One region of the Nonomuraea sp. NPDC049028 genome, then DNA from elsewhere that is predicted to be linked to it. Evidence: riboswitches for the same ligand, from Rfam matches in the RefSeq annotation. Region 1 holds a riboswitch; each other region holds the start of a gene.

The links. A riboswitch is a leader RNA that binds a small molecule or an ion and turns the genes downstream of it on or off. The one in region 1 is predicted to bind cyclic di-AMP.
Region 2: linked by a shared signal. The riboswitch ahead of ACGFJ2_RS24665 (C40 family peptidase) and the one ahead of ACGFJ2_RS07025 (CHAP domain-containing protein) in region 1 are both predicted to bind cyclic di-AMP.
Region 3: linked by a shared signal. The riboswitch ahead of ACGFJ2_RS20935 (C40 family peptidase) and the one ahead of ACGFJ2_RS07025 (CHAP domain-containing protein) in region 1 are both predicted to bind cyclic di-AMP.
Region 4: linked by a shared signal. The riboswitch ahead of ACGFJ2_RS52975 (CHAP domain-containing protein) and the one ahead of ACGFJ2_RS07025 (CHAP domain-containing protein) in region 1 are both predicted to bind cyclic di-AMP.

Annotation. Positions count from the first base shown of each region.
Region 1 covers NZ_JBICTR010000002.1:150,337-155,386, reverse strand. The annotation lists gene ACGFJ2_RS07040 (M56 family metallopeptidase) at 1-545, shown strand, start outside; gene ACGFJ2_RS07035 (CHAP domain-containing protein) at 884-1,615, opposite strand; cyclic di-AMP (ydaO/yuaA leader) riboswitch at 1,630-1,784, opposite strand; gene ACGFJ2_RS07030 (C40 family peptidase) at 1,962-2,402, opposite strand; cyclic di-AMP (ydaO/yuaA leader) riboswitch at 2,959-3,105, shown strand; gene ACGFJ2_RS07025 (CHAP domain-containing protein) at 3,118-3,789, shown strand; gene ACGFJ2_RS07020 (four-helix bundle copper-binding protein) at 4,015-4,422, opposite strand; gene ACGFJ2_RS07015 (BlaI/MecI/CopY family transcriptional regulator) at 4,643-5,005, shown strand; gene ACGFJ2_RS07010 (M56 family metallopeptidase) at 5,002-5,050, shown strand, end outside.
Region 2 covers NZ_JBICTR010000006.1:277,378-282,427, reverse strand. The annotation lists gene ACGFJ2_RS24675 (M48 family metallopeptidase) at 1-1,191, opposite strand, end outside; gene ACGFJ2_RS24670 (hypothetical protein) at 1,203-2,114, opposite strand; gene ACGFJ2_RS24665 (C40 family peptidase) at 2,310-2,825, opposite strand; cyclic di-AMP (ydaO/yuaA leader) riboswitch at 2,899-3,057, opposite strand; gene ACGFJ2_RS24660 (hypothetical protein) at 3,534-3,668, opposite strand; gene ACGFJ2_RS24655 (C40 family peptidase) at 3,937-4,911, opposite strand; gene ACGFJ2_RS24650 (NYN domain-containing protein) at 4,996-5,050, opposite strand, start outside.
Region 3 covers NZ_JBICTR010000005.1:295,884-300,933, forward strand. The annotation lists gene ACGFJ2_RS20920 (hypothetical protein) at 1-41, opposite strand, end outside; gene lysX (bifunctional lysylphosphatidylglycerol synthetase/lysine--tRNA ligase LysX) at 189-1,670, shown strand; gene ACGFJ2_RS20930 (LuxR C-terminal-related transcriptional regulator) at 2,248-2,460, shown strand; gene ACGFJ2_RS20935 (C40 family peptidase) at 2,524-3,567, opposite strand; cyclic di-AMP (ydaO/yuaA leader) riboswitch at 3,573-3,733, opposite strand; gene ACGFJ2_RS20940 (amino-acid N-acetyltransferase) at 4,022-4,579, shown strand; gene ACGFJ2_RS20945 (hypothetical protein) at 4,602-5,050, opposite strand, start outside.
Region 4 covers NZ_JBICTR010000019.1:25,387-30,436, reverse strand. The annotation lists gene ACGFJ2_RS52990 (YciI family protein) at 1-97, opposite strand, end outside; gene ACGFJ2_RS52985 (hypothetical protein) at 738-1,472, shown strand; gene ACGFJ2_RS52980 (hypothetical protein) at 1,563-1,727, opposite strand; gene ACGFJ2_RS52975 (CHAP domain-containing protein) at 2,016-2,702, opposite strand; cyclic di-AMP (ydaO/yuaA leader) riboswitch at 2,715-2,853, opposite strand; gene ACGFJ2_RS52970 (Gfo/Idh/MocA family protein) at 2,972-3,925, opposite strand; gene ACGFJ2_RS52965 (aldo/keto reductase) at 3,945-4,772, opposite strand; gene ACGFJ2_RS52960 (hypothetical protein) at 4,893-5,050, shown strand, end outside.

The DNA.
Region 1 (5,050 bases):
TGGACGCGGTGGTCCTGGAGTACGACGAGCCGCTCGCGTACTGCCTGCCCGGCAGGGCGAACAAGGCCGTGATCACCACGGCGGCGCTCCACGCTCTGCCGCCCGAGCATGTGGCCGCGGTGCTGGCGCACGAGCGAGCCCATCTCCGGGGACGCCACCATCTTCTCCTTGCCCTGGCTGAAGGCCTGGCCAAGGCATTTCCTGCTCTCCCGCTGTTCGCAACGGCCAAAGCGGAGGTGGCCCGCCTGGTGGAGTTGCGGGCCGACGATGTGGCCGCGGGACAGCATCCGCGCCTGCACCTCGCCGCGGCTCTGGTCGGTCTGGCCACCGGGCGGGTGCCCGCGTTCGCGCTGGGCGCTGCAGGCGAGAACGCGTTGAGCAGGGTGCGCCGCATGCTCAATCCGGCCGCGCCGCTCCACCGCCGCGAGCGGCTGGTGGGCACGGTGGCCGTCACCTTGTTCCTCGCAGGACCGGCGGCTCTGGCGGTGTTTCCGGGGGTGAGCGCGCTGATCGCGCATCATTGCCACACGCTCTCGCTGCTCTGAGCTCAGGCGTACAGCAACTCCTGATCGATCACGAGGGCCGCGGTGACGCCCTGACCGGCGGCGATGATCACCTGGCCAGCCGGGGAACGGCATGGACGCCCGCCTGGCCATGTCGCCGGCCGCGAAGACTCCCTTCACCGAGCTCTGCCCGAACTCGTTGACCTCCACCAAGCCGTCCTCCAACATGGCGCAGCCCAGTTGCTTCGGCAGGTTGCTGCGCTGGCGGACACCCGACCCGCAGCGACTGGTAGCCGCCACCGAGGACGGCACGGTCTATGGGCCCAAGAACGGCGGGCCGGACTTCACCGTCGCCTTCCGCCCTGCGAGATCATGAACCGCTACGCCATGATCGAACGGTGACGGCCGGCATACCGCTGCTGCCTGCCTCTGGCAGAGCTTCGACGTCTCACCTGCCTGACCACGACGGCAACGCAGAGCACGCCCGCGAACACGACCCCAGACACCGCGATGCTCTCCGTGGAGGCCGTCGGCAGGACGACATCGGTCTCCTGCGCCTTCCCCGCCGCCTGCACGACCCCTTTCCGGACCAGAGGCGTCCGCGGGTTGCCGCCCGTCAGGACGAACGTCTCACCCTCCCCGAACTTCTCCTTGACCTTGCGGGGAAGGCCGTAGCCGACGACCTTGCTCTGGTCCCTGTCCTTGCGCTTGAGCCACACCTTGTCGACGTTGGCCTCGATCGTGGAGATCTGGTCTCCCTGTACCTTCTCGACGATGCCCGCATGGTCGATCCGCTCCACATCGCGTGACCCGCTCCAGTCGTAAAAGACGATGGCGCCGGGCTCCGGCTTGTCACTCCAGGCGTCCTGCTCCTTGAACCACTTGGCGTGGTCGACGGTGTAGGCGAAATCCCCCACGTACTTCTCGACGCCCGCCTGGTTGGCGGCCCAGGTAATGAACATGTCGCACCATGGGGCGGTCTTGAAGTAGGGGTCGCTGTTGTCCACGTTGGCGTAGTACCAGTTACCGAACTTGCTGTAGCCGTCGGTTTTCTCGCGATAGCCGAGATTTTTCTGGGCAGCGTCGAGCAGCCCGTCCACAATGGATGGCATAGGTCCGGGGTTTGACCCTTTCTCCTAATGGCCTACCGGGTTAGCTGACGGGTTCGGGCCAGGAGATGACGCCCTACCGCCGCATCCGTGGCGGATTCACCCCATGCGTGGATCGCTCCAGGCTCTGGTTCCCCGGTTCCCGCGGCGCGGGCCTCGGCACCAGCCGGCCGCCTCCACCGCGAAGGCAAGTCACCGGCAAGTACGAAGGACTGTAGTAGGTAGAAAGGGTGACTGGTTACCGAAATGAGATTTTTGGCATAAAAGATCTATCCAACGCAGACCGACCAATACCGTGCGCTACACGTTGTTATACGCAAGGCAAGCACCGCAGCGGGTCAACGCGTGATCACTCAATCACCCTCACCACGCCTGCGAGATTGCGCGTGTGGACGGGCACCAGTTTGACGACGTCCCCCGCCTGCGGGGCTTGGATCATCTTTCCGTCGCCCCAGTAGATCGCGGCATGGGAAATGTAGCCCGGGTTGGTGGGGTCCAGCCGCCAGAAGATCAGGTCACCCGATCGCATCTGGGAAAACGGGACCCGGGGTCCACTGGCGAACTGCTGATGCGTCACCCGCGGCAGCCGAATACCCGCCCTGCCAAAGGCCCACTGGATCAGGCCGGAACAGTCGAAGGCGTCAGGTCCCTCGGCGCCCCAGACATACGGGGCGCCCAGTTTGCTCTTCGCCGCCGCGCACGGTCGGCTTGGGCGTGTAGGCCCGGAAGGTCGATGGTTCCACCCCCACCGTTCCCACCCTCCTACCGCCGAGCGGTATCGCCGCCGCATCGACGATCTCCATGGAGCTCACACTTTTGCGTACTCGAACCCGCTCGATCATTTGTTCAGGCAGCGGACGATTCGCGACCACAAGCAGGTGTGGCTCCCGCAGACGGTCGAGGGCCGCCACAACAGGCGGTTCAGGCGCCGGCGAGCTTTGCCCGGCTTCCCGGGTCCAGCCCGAAGACGCCGGGGCGGCTTCGCCGGTCGCTCGTAGTCGACGAGGGCTAACATCCCCGCCATCAGCGTTGCAACCACGAGTCCGGCCACGAGGTACACCGCTCGGGGCAGCACGCTACTACGGTTCATAGTCACTGCGACATTATGCACAACCCGAACAGCGACACAGCGGCCCACGCTCAGGCACGGCACCACGCCGTGGTAAAGGTAAAGGATTAATGGCTGAACCCTAGGCCACACAGGGCCTTCGGGTCGGCTTCCAAAGGTTTCGCTTGCGCTGGCCATTTGGCTTGCATACCTTTACAGGCCCAAGGCCGCAGCGTTCCGATGGTGGCCTGTAATGCCGAGACCGCGTCTCGTCTGCACCGGCGTTGTGTGCAGATCGCAGCCGCGGCCGCCGAGTCCGCTTTCTCGCGGAGCCGGGGATCCACTTTCTTGGGGTGAATCGGTGCGCCCGTCCCAACGGGGCTCCGTAGGGCACTTCCACGCCCGAACCCGTCAGCTAACCCGGTAGGCGGCATGGAAGCAAGGAGCCATTCCCCGCATGTCCAAACACCTCTTGCCGAACTACGGCAGGTCCGCCCGTAAGCACGGCCTCACCCTCGCCGCAGCGGCCGTGGCCAGTGCACTCATCACCAGTACGCCCGCCTTCGCCAGCGACCACGCCAGCGAGACCCAAACTGGCGTCTCGCGGTCTGCGACTTCCTCCCAGCCCCAGCGCCAGGTCACGGCGGACGCCGTGCTGAAGCTGGCCCAGCAGCAGGTGGGGACGACGGAGAACGCCAGCGGCGGCGGCACCCGATTCCACAGCTGGTACATGACTTCCCCCAGGGCCCAGGAGACTCTGGCCCGCGACGGAGGAAGCCTTCAGGCCTACGCCAACGCTCCGTGGTGCGCCATGTTCGTCTCTTGGGTCGGTGAGCAGACCGGCGTTAGGCCGACGATGGGATGGGACGCCTATACGGTCACATGGGCGCGGTGGTTCAAGAACAACGGACGCTGGGGCACCCTTGCCAAGCCCGGAGCCGTCGTTTACTACGCATGGGGCGGCGACAAGAGCATTACTTCCATCGACCACATGGGCCTGGTGAAGAAGGACAACCGCGACGGCACCATCACCGCGATCGAAGGCAACACCGGCAATGGGAAGGTCGAGGAGCGGGTGCGACCCAAGTCCGACGTCGTCGGCTATGGCTATCCGCAGTACAAGTCCTGACATCAGGGAAGCCGTCGCTTCGGCAATTGCTGTAAGAGAGCTGCTATGCGGTTATCCGCGCATCAGCATTAGCGGCCGATCCTACTATGTCATATAGTGAAAAGTCGGCTGGCTGGTCCTCCCGGGAGGGGACAACCGCAGCCATCCGTTCGGACGTACTCGGCATTCGCCCCCGTGATGCCGGGCACGTCGTCCTAGGAGATCGACTTCCGGTCGTGCCGAGGCCTAGCCGAGAACCCCAAGCAGGTCCCGGCAAGCGCGTTCGCAGTCACGGCAGGCCTGTGCACAGATGCCACAGTGGGCGTGCTTGGTGTGCCGCCCGCACTCGTCGCCGCACGCCTTGCATGCCTGGGCGCAGGCTTCGAGGACCACACGCGTCATGTTCGCGTCATAGCCCGTGTGCCGCGAGAGCACGCGCGCAGTGGTCTCGCAGATGTCCGCGCAGTCCAGATCGCTGCGTATGCATTTGACCATTTCGGCCACCATGTCCTCACTCAGGCAGGCGTCCGCGCAGGCCGTACACGTTTGAGCGCACCGGAGACACTCTTCGATGCATTTCGTAAGCTTCGCCTGGTTGACATCACCAAGGTCCTTGGGGTAGGCGGAGAGCATCTCCCCGACTTGCAACGTCATCTCTCGTCCTCGCTTTCGCTGCACCGGCCACCGCGACGGCGGCTCAGACCTCCGTTACCCATCCCCCCGCGCACGTAACACCTCTCCCACTACACGAAGCAGTAGATAGTCGACCGCTCCGGACGGAGATGAATGCAGGGAGACGGGCCACATCCGAGCAGCAGTCTTCGCGCCGTCGCCAACCATCGCTACTATGATGGATAGGATTAGGAGGGGCGGGATGGCGCGCGGTCTTGGTGAGCTGGAGTCCGCTGTCATGGGCCACATCTGGTCATGCGACGGCCCTGTGTCTGTTCGTGAGGTGCTTCAGGCGCTGCAGCGCCGCCGGGTCCTTGCCTACACCACGGTGATGACGGTCATGGACAACCTCCACAAGAAGGGCTTGTTGCGCCGCCACCCATCCGGCCGGGCCTACCTGTACGAGCCCGTGATGAGCCACGAGGCTTACAGCGCCCAGATCATGCAGGAGGCCCTGGCCAAGGGCGGCAACCAGGCCATGACGCTCGTCCATTTCCTGGAGCGGCTCACCCCTGAGGAGCACGCTGCCCTCGATGCCGCCATTCACCGAAGCGACCAGCAGTGATCGTCGAGGGCGCCCTTGTTGCGCATGCGGCGATCACGGCATGGG
Region 2 (5,050 bases), on a different contig from region 1:
GCCCAGCAGCAGGAACAGCAGGATCGCGCCGAACGCGGCGCCCAGCCCGCCCACCAGCGTGCCGACCAGCACGTCCCCGTACTTGGCGTGGCCCAGCTCGTGCGCCACGACCAGCTCGACCTCGGACTGCGGGGCCCGCAGCAGCGTGTCGTACACGACGATCCGGCGCGTGGCGCCGAAGCCGGAGACGTAGGCGTTGAGCGCGTTCGTCCGGCGGGAGGCGTCGGCGATCAGCACGTCCTCGACCGGGACATGGGCGCGCTCGGCCAGCATCATCAGGTTCGCCCTGAGCGCGCCGCCCGGCATCGGCCGGAAGTCGTTGAACAGCGGCTCGAACACGACCGGGTACACGAACGAGGCCACCAAGGTGAACGCGAACGCGCCCGCGGCGGCCGGGATCCACCAGCGCCGCAGCCACCTGGCCAGCGCCACCACGACCAGCACCATGATGGACTGCAGCACCACGTTCACGGCCAGGCTCTTGAGCCGGTCGCCGGTCCAGCCGGCCCAGTCCTGCGTGGACAGGCCGTAGTCGCGCAGCCGCACCTCGTACCAGATGCCCAGGGGCCACCTGATCGCCTCGACGATCGCGGTCAGCACCACCACCCCGAGCACGACCCGCACCCACCACGGCCCGCGCAGCTTACTCAGCACCTTGGCACCGAACGGCGTGAGCACGAGCAACCCCGCGAACAGCACGGTCAGCCCGAGGGAGAGGTAACCGGGCAGGCTCGTGGCCGCGTCGAAGGCGGCGGCCCTGGCGATCTCGGCGGCACTGAAGTCGCGCGCCGGATCCGGCGTCACCGTGGGGGTGCCCGAGGGCATCACCCGCCAGGGCGTCGTGAACGCCACCACGGCCAGGATCACCACACCGAGCACGACCAGCGCCCAACCGGCACCGGCCCGGCCGAACGCGACGTCCCCACCGTCCGCGACCCAGCCACCTGACACGGCACGGTCGCTCGGCGCGGCACGGTCGTCTGGCGCGGCACGGTCGCTCGCTGTGGCACGGTCGTCTGGCACGGCGCGGTCCCTTGGTGCGGCGCGGTCGTGTGGCGCGGCGGTACCGCCTGACGTGGCGGGGTCGCTTGATGCGGCGTCCTCGCCGGGCTGTGGTGCCGGGTTCCGATCGGGGCCCGCGTCGTCGTCAGGCGGCGGCATGCTGTCGTCGGTGCCCTGCAGATCGTCCATCCGCGTTCCCCTTACGCAAGCTGGTCCCGCACGTAGTCGCGCCACCGTGCCGTCAGCGTCCCTGCCGAGAGCCCGAGCCTGGTGAGCCCCCGGTCGATGCCACCCGTCTGGGCATCACGGTAGAGCCTCACCAGAGTCCCCTCACCGAACCGCTCGGCGATGAAGCGACACGCCAGCCACGCCTCCTGGTACGCCCGTGCCAGACGTGCAGGCTCCCGGCTGGACGGTGCGAATGCCGCAGGCCCTGGCAATTCGCCCGGCAAGTGCCCGGCCCGCACCTCGGCGGCCAACTCAGCGGCGGCCACCCGGACCGGCAACCCCGCGTCCCGGTAGCCCACGTAGTCGGCGAACCCCTCATAGAGCCACACCGGCAACCGCTTCGTCCCGGCCGCGACGTGAGTGAGCTCGTGCGTGAGCACGATGTCCCGCCCGGTGGGGGTCAGCCGGGCGAAGTTCTCGGGCACCACGACCACTCTCCCGCCATCGGCCACCGCCGCCAGCCCGTCGACACTCCCCACCCCGGCCACCCGAGCAGCCTCGGCCGCCGAGCCGGGCACGAGCACCACGGGCCGTACGGGGCGGCCGAGCACGGCGGAGACCCGCGACCCGGCGGCATCGGCCCGGCGCGCCAGATCACGAAGCGACTCGGGCGCCGCGTGCTGACCGACGACGACCGAACGCACACCTCGTACGACCTCGGAGCCGTCCCCCCAGAGTCCCCGCGCCTCCGCCGGAAGCTCACGATCACCGGCCGCCGGGGTGTGGACGGTCGCCGACTGATCAGGCCCACCGGTCGACAGGTCACGAACCGCTGCCGAGAGGCCGTCCGTCCCTGGAGACCGGTGCGGGGCGGCGCTGGCCGAGGCGAGGGCCAGGAGCAGCACCCCCACCCCCAAGACTCGGCGGCTCACCTGCACGGACACGTTCCCCGATCGTAGTCGTCCCGCGCCGCGAACCGGCCGTCGCGGAGAGACCCGGCTCCTCGTCGCGCAGAGGCCCGGCACGTCGTCGCGCAAAGCGTCGGCTCGTCGTCGCGGAAGGGCCCGGAACACGCGAAGGTCCCGTCCCAGCTGGGACGGGACCTTCGTGACGGTCTTGCAGGCCGGATCAGGCCGGACTTACAGGCCGGGACGCACCGCGCCCACGAACGACGCCTTGCGCCATCCGCTGAGCTTCTCGACGCGCACCGTCGAACCCGTCCTCGGCGAATGGACCATCTTGCCGTTGCCGACATACATGCCCACATGGCCGAGCCCATAGAAGAACATCAGGTCACCTGGCTTCAGATTCTTCCAGGAGACCTTCTTCTTGATGCGGGCGAACTGGCTGTTCGTCACGCGCGGGATCTTGACGCCGGCCTTCTTCCAGGCGTACTGGACGAGACCGGAGCAGTCGAAGGAACCAGGTCCTGTGGCCCCGTAACTGTACGGGTCACCGATCTGGTCCTTGGCCACGGCGACGGCCGTACGGGCCTTCACCTTTTGCCGAGCGACCGCTGTTTGTTGCGCGACCTTCTTCACGGACCTGACGGCTTTCGCCGCTGTATTGGTCCCGGAAACTTCGGCCGCATCACGCGTTGTCGCCGCCTGCGCCGTCGGGGCAGGGAGGACCAAACCTCCGGCCGTCACGGTCATCGTGAGCGCTGCGCCACTCAGGGCAATGCGGGACAGACGGGGGTTACTGGGGGAGGTAGACAGGATTTCTCCTTGGGACTTCCACGAACGCCTACCGGGTTAGCTGACGGATTCGGGCCTGGAAGTCGCCCTACGGCGCAATACGCGCCGATTCACCCCTGATCCCGGGAGCGGGATCGCTGGGTCCCCGGCTCCGTGCCTCCTGGCTGCACGGACTCGGCAGGCCACCGCCACGTAATGACATGTAGAAGGGCGGCGACCTAACGGATTTCTTTTCTGTCCACATCGGGGACCCGATGGAGAGTCGCGACGCCATGGCTTGTTCGCCGCGACGCCAGAAGCTACGCCCTTGAGTAACGAGCTGGCAAAGCCGTCATGGGGTTGTCAGGATCACTCAGAGGTGTCAGTAAAGTCCCCAACCCCAGCTGGAGCGCCGGGTTATGTTATTCAAATGTGACCCTTCTCACACTTGACGACACAGTGATCTGTCAGGTCCCTTTTGTCACTCTTGTCACACTGGTCCCGCTAGCAACACGCCCAGAGGGCGCGTGATCGTGTCGCGACTGCGCGGATGTGGCCGTCGCCAGGGTCGCCGACGGGCCGGGATCAGTGATCGTCGTCACCCGCTGAAGGCGTTCCAGCAGCGTTCAGCGACCCGGCCAGCGGCATCGGCCTGCGCGCCGAGGTCCGGCGACCAGCAAATCGGGATCAGTTGAACAGCCGGTCGGGTGCAGTTGAATAAGCGGCCAGAGCCCGTTGAACAGCCGGTCGGAGCCCGCTGACCACCGGGCCGAGTTCGTTGACCACCGGGCCGAGTTCGTTGACCACCCGGCCGAGGTCCATTGACCACCCGGCCGAGGTCCATTGACCACCGGGCCGAGGTCCGTTGGCCGGCAAGCCGGCAAGCCCACGTGGACCGCCAAGCGTTAATCGGCGGACCATCCGGTCCATGGCCACCGGAAACCACGGACCGGGTCAAGAGGACGCACGTCACGGCGCCCAGCGCGCTCCACCGGAGGAGCGTGTCCCTGGACAGAGCCCAGCCACGGACGGCGGGTGGGGCTCACCGTGCTTGCCGTACAGAAATCAGTGGTTCTTCACCCGGAACAACCTACGGACGGATAGCTCCCACCAGGGTGCCGCCATAGGAGGACAGAGTGACGACCTTGACCACGTCGCCGGTCTGGGGGGCGTGCACGATCTGCCCGTTGCCCGCATAAATGCTGACATGCCCAAGCCCTGAGCTGAAGATCAGGTCGCCGGGCTGCAGGTCCTTCAGATCCACCTTGCGGGACGACCCCCAGGCCCACTGCTGCCACGTGGTCCGGGGCAGCGACACGCCCCCAGCGCGCCACGACGCCTGCGTGAGGCCCGAGCAGTCCCAGCCGCTCGGTCCCGTGCCGCCGAACACGTACGGCTTGCCCACCTGCGCGTAAGCGAACCTGAGCACCGCCGCCGCGTTGCCGGAGGCCGAGCCCGTGTACTTGATGCCGGTGCTGTTGGGGTCACCGGTCTTGTAGGCGCCGAGCTTGTCCAGCAGCTTCTTCTGCTTCGCGATCAGCTTGCGGACCTCCGAGCGCTCCTTCTCGACCCCGTCGCGCTCCTTGTCGGCCGCCTGCAGCGCCGCCTCGGCCTTGTCGCGTTCGTCCTTGAGCCCGCGGTTCTCGCGATCGAAGGCCGCCAGCCGCGCCACCTTCTCCTCCGACAGCTGCCCCGCGAGCGCCATGCCGCCCAGCAGGCCCGTGGGATCCGGCTGGCCGATCATCGTGGGCCAGGAAGTGGCGTCGGGGCCGCGCGTGTAGGTATCGACGGCCATGTCGATGACCTGGGCGCGCAGGGTGGCGACCGTCTCAAGCTTGCGTTTGTAGCTGGCGTTCAGCTTGCCGTATTCGCCTTGGGCCGCCTTGTACTTCTCGGTCGCCGTGTTGTAGCGGTCGACGACCTTGTCGGCCTGATCGTTCAGCTTCTTGAGCTTGGCTTTCGCCTGTTTGATCGTGGGCTTCGGCGCGGCCAGTGCCTCGCTTGTGGGGAAAAGCAGCAGCCCGATCGCGAGTCCCGCGGCCAGTGGCGCCCGGCCAAACCTCACAGTGTCGCCTCCAGGGGAATATATCTGGGGCGAAATGGTACAGAAGTGGCGGGTGTGCTTTCACCCTAACAACCGATTCGTAATCTACGCGCGGCCCAGCCTGCGCAGCAGCAGAGCCGACGGAACCGGTCTGGCTCCC
Region 3 (5,050 bases), on a different contig from region 1:
GCGGCGACGGCGGCGAGGCCGGTCGCGAGCTTCTTCATCATGATCTCTCCTTGAGCTCCCCCTGGGCCGGCGCCTTGCCGGTTCCCCCCTGAGCTCGATGTGTCATTGGTACGGGAGAGCTCTTGCAGTCACCCTGCAGAGAGGTGACGAGCCCTTGCAGTTCGCCATATCCCCTACTCTTTGATGCTGTGAGCGACGAACTTCCCGAGCAGATGCGCATCCGGAGGGAGAAGCTCGACCGCCTTCGCAGTGAGGGCGTCGATCCTTACCCGGTGACCTTTCCCCGCACGGCGACCAACGCGGAGGTCAGGGAGAAATACCAGGCCCTCGACCCGGACACCGCGACCGGTGACAAGGTCGGCGTCGCGGGCCGCGTCATGCTCAACCGCGTGGGCGGCAAGCTCTGCTTCGCCACACTCCGCGACGGCAGCGGCGACCTGCAGGTGATGATCTCGCTCGACAAGGTCGGCGAGGAGTCGCTGGCGGCCTGGAAGCGCGACGTCGACCTGGGCGACCACGTGGGTGTGGAGGGCGAGGTCATCACCTCCCGCCGCGGCGAGCTGTCGATCCTGGCCGACCGCTGGCAGATCACCGCCAAGTGCCTGCGCCCGCTGCCGGAGAAGCACGTCGGCCTCACCGACCCCGAGGCCCGCGTACGCCAGCGCTACGTCGACCTCATCGTCAACGACGAGGCCCGGGAGATGGCCCGCGTCCGCAGCGCCACGGTGCGCGCGGTGCGCGACTTCTGGCACGAGGAGGGCTACCTCGAGGTCGAGACGCCCATGCTGCAGCCGATCCACGGCGGCGCGGCGGCCCGGCCGTTCAAGACCCACATCAACGCGTACAACATGGAGCTCTACCTTCGCATCGCGATCGAGCTCTACCTGAAGCGGCTCGTGGTCGGCGGCATCGAGAAGGTCTTCGAGATCAACCGCAACTTCCGCAACGAGGGCGCGGACTCCACGCACAACCCCGAGTTCACCATGATCGAGGCGTACGGCACCTACCTCGACTACAACGACATGGCCGACCTGACCCAGCGGATGTACCAGAAGGCCGTCGTGGCCGCTCTGGGCACCTCTGTGGTCGTCCACGACGGCGTCGAGGTGGACCTGGGCATCCCCGAGTGGCCGCGCATCACCCTGTACGGGGCGGTGTCCGAGGCGCTCGGCGAGGAGATCACCACGGAGACCCCGCTGGAGCAGGTCCGGAAACTCGCCGACGGGCGTGAGATCCACTGGGACCCGAAGTGGGGCCAGGGCAAGCTCGTCCAGGAGATCTTCGAGGCCCTCGTCGAGCACACGCTCATCCAGCCGACGTTCGTCATGGACTACCCGCTGGAGACCTCCCCGCTGACCCGCCAGCACCGCGACAACCCGCTGCTGACCGAGAAGTGGGACCTCATCGGGTTCGGCACCGAGCTGGGCACCGCCTACTCCGAGCTCGTCGACCCGGTCGAGCAGCGCCGGCGCCTGGTGGAGCAGTCGCTGCTGGCCGCCGGGGGCGACCCGGAGGCCATGCAGCTGGACGAGGACTTCCTGCAGGCGCTGGAGTACGCCATGCCGCCCACGGGTGGCATGGGGGCCGGGATCGACCGGATGATCATGGCTTTCACCGGCAAGAGCATCCGGGAAACGATCTTGTTCCCACTGGTCAAGCCGACCCACTGACCCGGCTGCCGCCGAAGAGTGTCGGCCCGGCTCCCACGCCGGGCCGTACCGGCCGCTGTCGGGTTGACAGCGGCCCGATCTCCTGCGGCGAGTAGGAGAACGCGGGCGGCGGCGTTCGCCAGTCCCTTAACGCGGGGAGCGGGCATCTCCCGGCCGCCTGCGCCGAGTGGCTTCTCCCTCTGGCGCATGAACCGTTCATGGTCTTTGGCGGGCGCTGCTGACCCGGCGGCGCGGGGGTACAAAAGACTGCCCTAAGCAGCCACATTTCCGATATTTCGCATATTGAATGCGAAGAATATTCGCGTTTTACGGATTCGGCGCTCAGCAGGTTCGCGGCGCTCTTGGGGAGCGGGCTGGAGCCGTTGTAAGGGCGCCTGTGATCCCTCATCGGGCCCCGAAGTGTGCCGACATATGGCGAGTACTTCACATACAGCCGATCATGTCAATGGCGATGGTCAGAGGGCGGTATCCGCTGGCTTGACGACCTTTCCAGAATGCGTTTACCGTCTGCGAGACGAGCTGCAGCTCTGCTCGGACATAGACGTCTCGAGTTCTGCTGTTGGGGGGAGGGCTCCCGATGTATGTGCTCACTGAGAGCGTCGAGCTTAGCCACGCGGATCTGGCGTTGCTGGCGGAGCTTGCCAAGGGGGTCACGGTTGATCGGGTTGGCAGACGACTGGATATCAGTGGACGCACGGTACGCCGGAGACTTCGGGGTATCTGCGACCGCATCGGCGTCGCCACCGCGATCGAGGCCGTGGCCTGGGCCGCCCGCCGCCAGCTCATCTGACCGTTCGACCGGCCCAGCCGCCCGGGCCCCAGCTGTCAGAGTGCTTGTCGTGGTGTCCGGAGGTCAGTCGGCGATGCGTACGGCGCCCGCGAACGGGCGGCGGGCGATGGACGCGATGCGTACGACGTCGCCGGTCTGCGGCGCGTGGACCATCATGCCGCCGCCGATGTAGATGCCGACGTGGTGCAGGTCACCATAGAAGAAGACCAGGTCGCCGGCGCGCAGCTCCTCCTTGGAGATGTGCCGTCCGGCCGTCCACTGGTCGCCGGTGTAGTGCGGCAGTGAGATGCCCACCCGCTGGTAGGCCGCCATCACGAGGCCGGAGCAGTCGTACGAGGTCGGCCCCTCGGCGCCCCAGACGTACGGCTTGAGCTGCTGCGTGAGCGCCCACCTGGCGGCCGTGGCGGCCTTGCCGGCGCCGATGACCGGCAGGTCGACCCGCGTGGCCCGGGTGCCGGGACGGCCCGCCTCGCCGATCGCCCGCTTGAAGAGACTGCTCTCGACCTTGGCGACGAGCTTGGTGATCTTGTCGCGCTTGGTGCCGAGGCCCTCGACGATCTTCTCGACCTCGTCGATGCGCGTCTTGGCGCTGGCCCTTGCCTGCTCGGCGGCCTGCCTGGCCGTGGTCACCTGGTTGACCTCGAAGCCCTGCTGCTGCTCCAGCGCGTAAGTGGTGGCCGCCCGGTCGAGGAAGCTCTCGGGGTCGTCGGAGGTGCCGAATGCCAGCGCCTGGCCGAAGCCGCCGTTGATGTAGGCGTTCTGGGCCAGCAGCGCGGCCTTGGCGCGCTTCGCGGCCAGATCGGCCTCACTGGTGGACAGCGTCTTCTTGGCCGCCTCAGCCGACTTCTTGGCGGTCTTGAGCTTCTCCCGCTGGCCGTTGAACTCCTCGCTCAGCGTCTCGATCTGGGTGTGGAGCTCCTCGGCCTGCTTGGACAGGTCCTTCAGCGAGGGCTTGGGATCGGCGACGGCGGAGCCGACGGGTACGGCGAAGAGGAGGGTGGCGATGGTCGCCGCGATGACACCCAACCGGGTGGGGATCTTCCGGAGCTCAGAAGGGCGGGCCTGAGCGCCCGCCGGCTTCGTCTCGCGATCGCGGGTCTGCTTCACCAACCAGCTCCTCTCATCGGCGCCTACCGGGTTAGCTGACGGGTTCGGGCCGGAGCAGCCCTACCGAACGACTCGCTCGGATTCACCCCATGGGTGGTGGCGTCGGGATGAGGTCGCCACCGGCGGGTCCCCGGCTCCCCTTACGGGGATTGGGCGCGTCTCCACGCTGGCTCGCGTGGGTGACATCGTCGCTGGACACTAGTGCACTCCGGGTTCGTGCTCAACCAGAACTGCCAAGTCTGTAGAGGTTTCACAACCGAAGGGTCACGAGGTGATCTCGTGCTTGCCGGTGCAGGACAAACTTTATGTCCTTTTTGCACCAAGTTCGTCAAGGCATGGAAGCCTGAGGGCCAAGGGATCCCTCATCGTGCTCGATCAACCACGAGATGTCATGAGATGGGAGAGACGTCAGAGTTACGGGGAGGCCGTAATCGGATCTGTACGCTGGAGACCCATGGAGCAGGTCGCCGAAGTGACAGTCCCGGACACGGAAGTCGTCGTCCGGCGTGCTCGCACGCCGGATGTCAGGACGATCCGTCTCCTGGTCGACACCTACGCGGGCGCCGGGCCCCGGCTTCTGGAGAAGGCCACCGTCACTCTGTACGAGGACGTGCAGGAGTTCTGGATCGCCGAGCGCGGCGGCCAAGTGGTCGGCTGTGGCGCGCTGCACGTGCTTTGGGAGGATCTCGCGGAGATTCGCACGGTGGCCGTTGATCCGGAGTTCCGAGGCTTCGGAATCGGGCACCGGATCGTCTCTTCCTTGATCAAAACGGCCCGGGAACTCGGCCTGCGCCGGGTTTTCTGTCTGACTTTTGAGGTGGATTTTTTCGCGAGGCATGGATTCCGCCCCGTACAGGGCACTCCGGTCTCACCCGAGGTCTATGCGGAGCTGCTGGCCTCGTACGACGAGGGTGTCGCCGAGTTCCTCGACCTCGAACACGTCAAGCCCAACACCCTGGGGAACACCCGCATGCTTCTCCACCTGACATCGGGTGACGCGGACCTTGACTAATGGGAAAGGTGATTGTTGATACCTATGTCGATACGTTGGGCAGCACAGGCATGTGTCCTGACACGTGCCACATGCGCACTCGAAGCGAGGTGACACGGTGAGCACCGGACAGCCGCCGTATCCACAGGACGAATCCGGCGAGAACTCTGCGCCTGGCGGATCTGAATACGGACATCACAACACGGGCCGTCCCTATGGCGAGCCCGACCCGGATGCGACGGTCGTTGGCTACCGGGCGGACGACGCCTACGGTCAGCAACCCAACTATGGGCAGCAGCAGCCGGGCTACGGCCAACAGCCGCAGTACGGTCAGCAGCAGCCGGGCTACGGCCAGCAGCCGCAGCAACCGCAGTACGGACAACAGCCGCAGTACGGGCAGCAGCCCGGCTACGGTCAGCAACCGGACTACGGCCAGCAGCCCGGCTACGGTCAGCAACCCGGATACGGTCAGCAGCAGGCTTCGGGTCAGCA
Region 4 (5,050 bases), on a different contig from region 1:
TGGCCAGGCTCTCGTTGTAGGCGCCCATCGCGTCGACGAGCTCCCGGCTGGGCAGTTCGCCGGCCTCGGTCGCCTCGTTCGCCTTCCCTACGATCATGAACTTCACGATCCGCCTCCTTCACTCTCACGAACGCGTCGAACGGTCAGGCCCCGAATCGACACGTGAGCAGAAATTCTTCACCAGGAGACGTCGCAGCGTCATCGGCACCGCGGACCAAGACCGGCGCCTTCAGCCCGCCGGCGGTAAGGACCGGCGATCTACGTTCCAGCGAGGACCCCGGACAACCTCCTGGCCGTGATCCGGGCTTGGGATCCGCCGTAGTCCGCTTCTCGCCAGTTCTTGCGGTAGTACAGGAGCGTATAGATGGCCAGTGTCCTGCCCTGCCGCAGGACGGTGCCGTCATGGCGGAGGCGTCCGCCGCGCGGGCGGGCACGCCGGAGCCGATCAGGACCACGAAGGCGACCGCCGTCGCAGGCAGCAGGCGGAAGTCGGGTGACTTGTGAGCTGTTCGAGTCCTGACTCCAGGGGCTGCAGATAGTCGGCGGCGAACCTCGCGTGTCATTACACAGAGTAGCGATTATGGCGCATACCGTATCTGTTGGGCTTCTGCGCCGTTTCCGTCGTCACGATGTTCTGGGCTACGTCCTCGAACGGCACCCGAGACACCCATGGTCCGCAGAACCCGGCGGCTGCCACCAGGGCAGCCGCGCCGACCGTCAACGGTTAGGGGAGCGCGATGAGCGACGACAAGGAACCGAAGCTGATCTACGGCCAGGGGGCCGATGCGTGTCCCGAGGGGCACTTCTGTCTCTATCGGGCCAATAACTTCAACGCGGGCCAGACCCCGGGGCGTGGCGACAAAATCCTGGCCATTCCGATGGGCGCGCATGCCAACGACTTCTCCGAGTACGGGTTCGACCACAGCGGTGACGGGGTGAGCGCCGTCGTCAACAACACCGTCGAGGACAACGCGCTCTTCTCGGCCGCCAACCAGCAGGGACACTCACTGCCGGTGGAGCGGGGAGCCTCGATCGCGAGGTTGTCGGACATCCCCATGGCCGAGAGCCCGAACGGCTCCTGGAACGACCAGGCCCAGTCCGCGCTGGCGGCCCGCTTCGTGGGGAACCTGCGCGTCGATCAGGAGTTGCGAGGCCACTGGGCGGAAGGCTCGGGCCACATCTACTCCTACCGGCTCACGATGCACGCCGAGGACACCCGCGTCATGAAATGGGCCGTGGGCTTCGGCGGCTTGCCGGAGGGAACCTTGCTGTCCAAGAGCTTCGTCGACACCTTCTGGGGCGAGATCTTCCGCGACGGCAGCGACGGCGCCGTCCTGCTCGGCTCCCCCGAAGGCGGCGGGCACAGCGTCGATCCTGGGACAGCCCTTCCCATTGACATCCAGGTCGTCTACCCAGGCGAAAGCCCCGCCTACGAACGCCTCACCGGCCTGAACGCCCAGCAACTGGGCTGACTCGCCGGATCGCCGAAAGCGTCGTCCAACGCCGAACTCCCCGCGAAGCCGTGGCGTCGCGGGGAGATCGGCCGGGGGTCCGGTCTTGCGTCAGATGTGCTCGGCAGGGTTCGCCGGGAGGTAGAAGTTCCAACTGCCGTGTCCCTCGTGGGCGCCGCCCGCGGGGCAGTGTCCGTTGTCGGGGCGGCCATTCCACCAAAGGGTGTAGCACTTGTTACAGAAGCGCCAGTTGTCCTGCTGCGTCGTCGGTGACATGTCCCCTCCTCCAGTATCGAGAACCGGCTCGCTGTCCGGCCACCGTCAGTGTCCGAGGTGACGGCAGGCCCGTGACATCCCCAAACTTGGGGGGTTGCGGTCGGATGGGCAGATAAGGCAGCCATGCGCTGTTCAGCCCAACGTGGTGGGCTTTTCGGCAGCCGGTACGGGAGCGTAAGCAGCCGGTACGTGAGAGTAAGACGCCGGTACGGGAGAGTAGGACGCCGACGAGCGCGCGTCCAGTAGGACGCGCGCTCGTCGGCAGGAGAGCCCTCGATCAGGAAGTCGTCAGGCCCCGTAGTTCGGGTAGCCGTAGCCGACCACCTGGGACGTCGGCCGGACGCGCTGCTGGACGCTGCCGTTGCCGGTGTTGCCCTCGATCGTGGAGATCGTGCCGTCGTGGTTGTCCTTGACGACGAAGCCGACGTGCTCGATGTCGTCCAGGCTCTTGCTGCCGCCCCACGAGAAGAACACCACGGCGCCCGGCTTCGGGGTCGTGCCCCAGTGGTTGTTGTTGGCGAACCACTTCGCGTGCTCGACCGTGTAGGCGTCCCAGCCGATCATGCTGCGCGCGCCGGACTGCTCGCCGACCCACGAGACGAACATCGAGCACCAGGCGGCGTTCAGGTAGTCCGCCCGGGTGCCGCCGTCGCGCCTGAGGGTCTCCAGGGCGCGCGGGGAGTTCATGTACCACTTCTGGAACTTGGTGCCGCCACCGTAGGCGTTCTCAGTGGTGCCGACCTGGGCCTTGGCCAGCGCCAGAACCCGCGAGACCGTGGCCTTGGCCTTGACCTCGCTCTCCGGGTGGCTCTTCGCGGCGGCGGCGGCGTGTGCCGGGGCCGCGGCAGCGTGGGCGGTGGCGGTGTCCGCGTGGGCGGCGGACTGGCCGGCGAAGGCGGCGGCCGCGACGCTCACGCCGAGGACGGCGTGAGCGAAGGTCGACTTGGTGGCGCGAAAAAGATGGGACTTGGCCATCGAGGGGGTAACTCCTTGCTTCCATGCCGCTTACCGGGTTAGCTGACGGGTTCGGACGTGGAAGCTGTCCTACGGCACGTGACGTGCCGATACACCCCAAAGGACGGTGGGTCCCCGGTTCCGCGCGAGGCGGATTCAGCGGTCACAGGACGGTCCTGTGATGCCTTTGTGCGATGGTCTGGCAACGAACGGACAAACCGGACGTATGCCTCATATGACCACAAAGGTAATGCAAGTGGCAAGGGTCTTACAAATGGATAAATCGCCAGCTAAGAGAGCTGCTCCCTCGCGTCGGCCAGAAGCCCCATCATGGCAAGGCTTTCGTCAAGTGGCATGATCGCGGATTCGGTCCTGCCTTCGGCCATGGCGTCCCGTACCTCGCGCACCTCGCCGGCGTACCCGTTGTCCGCCGGATCGAGCACGAGCTCCTCCGTCTCCATCGACGGCCCGCTCAGCACGACCCGCTCCGGCGCCCAGAACGGCGCCTTGATGTGGGCGCGCATGTCGGTGCCCACCACGACGGCGTCGTTGGCGTACGGGCCCAGCAGCGAGCACTCCACCAGGGCCCGCCTGCCGCCCGGATAGACCAGCACCCCGCCCGCCTCCGCGTCCACCCCCGAGGGCGCCAGCGAGCCCGTGACGTGCATCCGTGAGGGCATCCCGAGCAGCAGCTGCGCCAGTCCGAACGAGTAGACGCCCAGGTCGAGCAGCGCCCCGCCGCCCAGCTCCGGCGCCCACAGCCGGTGTGCGGGATCGTAGGGAGCCTTGAAGCCGAACGACGCCTGGACCGAGCGGATCTCGCCGAACCGGGGATCGCCGGCCACCCGCTGGATGAGCGGATTGAACCGGGTCCACATGGCTTCCATCAGGAACACCCCGGCATCGCGGGCGAGCTGGACCATCCGCTCGGCGTCGGCGACGGACGCGGCGAGCGGCTTCTCGCACAGCACCGCCTTGCCCGCCGCGATCGCCGCCTCGGCGACCTCCAGGTGCTGGGCGTGCGGGGTCGCCACGTAGACCGCGTCGACGCCGGGGTCGGCGCACAGCTCCGCGTACGAGCCGTACGCCGACTCGGCGCCCAGTTCCGAGGCCAGCGCCCGCGCGCGGCCGAGGTCGCGTGAACCGACGGCGGCCACCCGCATTCCCGGCTCAGCGGCGATGACCGCCCCGACCCTTGCAGCGATGACACCCGTGGCCGCTATGCCCCATGCGAGATCCTTCATGGGGAAAGATCCTAGGGACTTACCCCATCCAGCTGAAAGTCTCCGGGTCGGGCCCGATCCGGCCGTCCTGCTTGGTCAGGGCGCCTATGGCCGCCATGTCCTCGGTGTCGAGGACGAAGTCGAACACCTCGAAGTTCTCCTTGATCCGCGCGGGCGTGACCGACTTGGGGATCGTCACGTTGCCCAGCTGGATGTGCCAGCGCAGCACGATCTGGGCCGGCGTCTTGCCGTGCTTCTCCGCCAGCACGGCCAGCGCCGGGTCGCCGAGCAGGCCCTTGCCCTGCCCCAGCGGGCTCCACGCCTCCGTGAGGATGCCGTTGGCCTCGTGGAACTCCCGCAGCGCGCGCTGCTGGAAGTACGGGTGCAGCTCGATCTGGTTGATGGACGGAACGATGTCGGCCTCGTCGATGACCCGGGTGAGGGTCTCGATGGTGAAATTGGACACACCGATCGCCTTGGCCCGTCCCTGACGGTAGATCTTCTCCAGGCCGCGCCAGGCCTGCAGATACTTGTTCCGGGACGGCACCGGCCAGTGGATCAGGTACAGGTCCACGTAGTCGAGACCGAGCCGGGACAGGCTCTCGTCGAACGCCTCCTCCGCCCGCTCGTGGTCGTTGTTGAAGAGCTTGGTGGTGACGAACAGCTTCTCGCGCGGGATCCCCGAGGCGCGTACGGCCCGGCCGACGCCCTCCTCGTTCCCGTACGCGCTGGCGGTGTCGATGTGGCGGTAACCGGTCTCCAGAGCGGCCGTCACGACCTGTTCGGCCTCGTCGCTCGGCACCTGCCAGACGCCGAACCCGAGCTGCGGCACCTGCACGCCGTCGCTGTTGAGTAGTAGCGAGTTCATGGGTCCCATTGTTCATGTCCCGTTTCTGGCGGCTTAAGGCGGCCGGGCTAGCTTGAAGCGGTCGTGATCGGGCTATCACCCCGCGGGGGTAACAGAGTGGGCAAACAGGCGTCGGCCTGGGTGGAGTCCCCGCTTCAGATGCTGTGCGCCATAGAGGCGCACCGCGCTGGACTGCTCGGGCCTGCCACGGTCGTCGTGCCGCGTGCCGGGCTGCGAGCGCTCAAGGCCACTCGCCGGGAGCTGTCCGGTCTGGCTCTGCCCGAGGGGCTGGAGCTGGC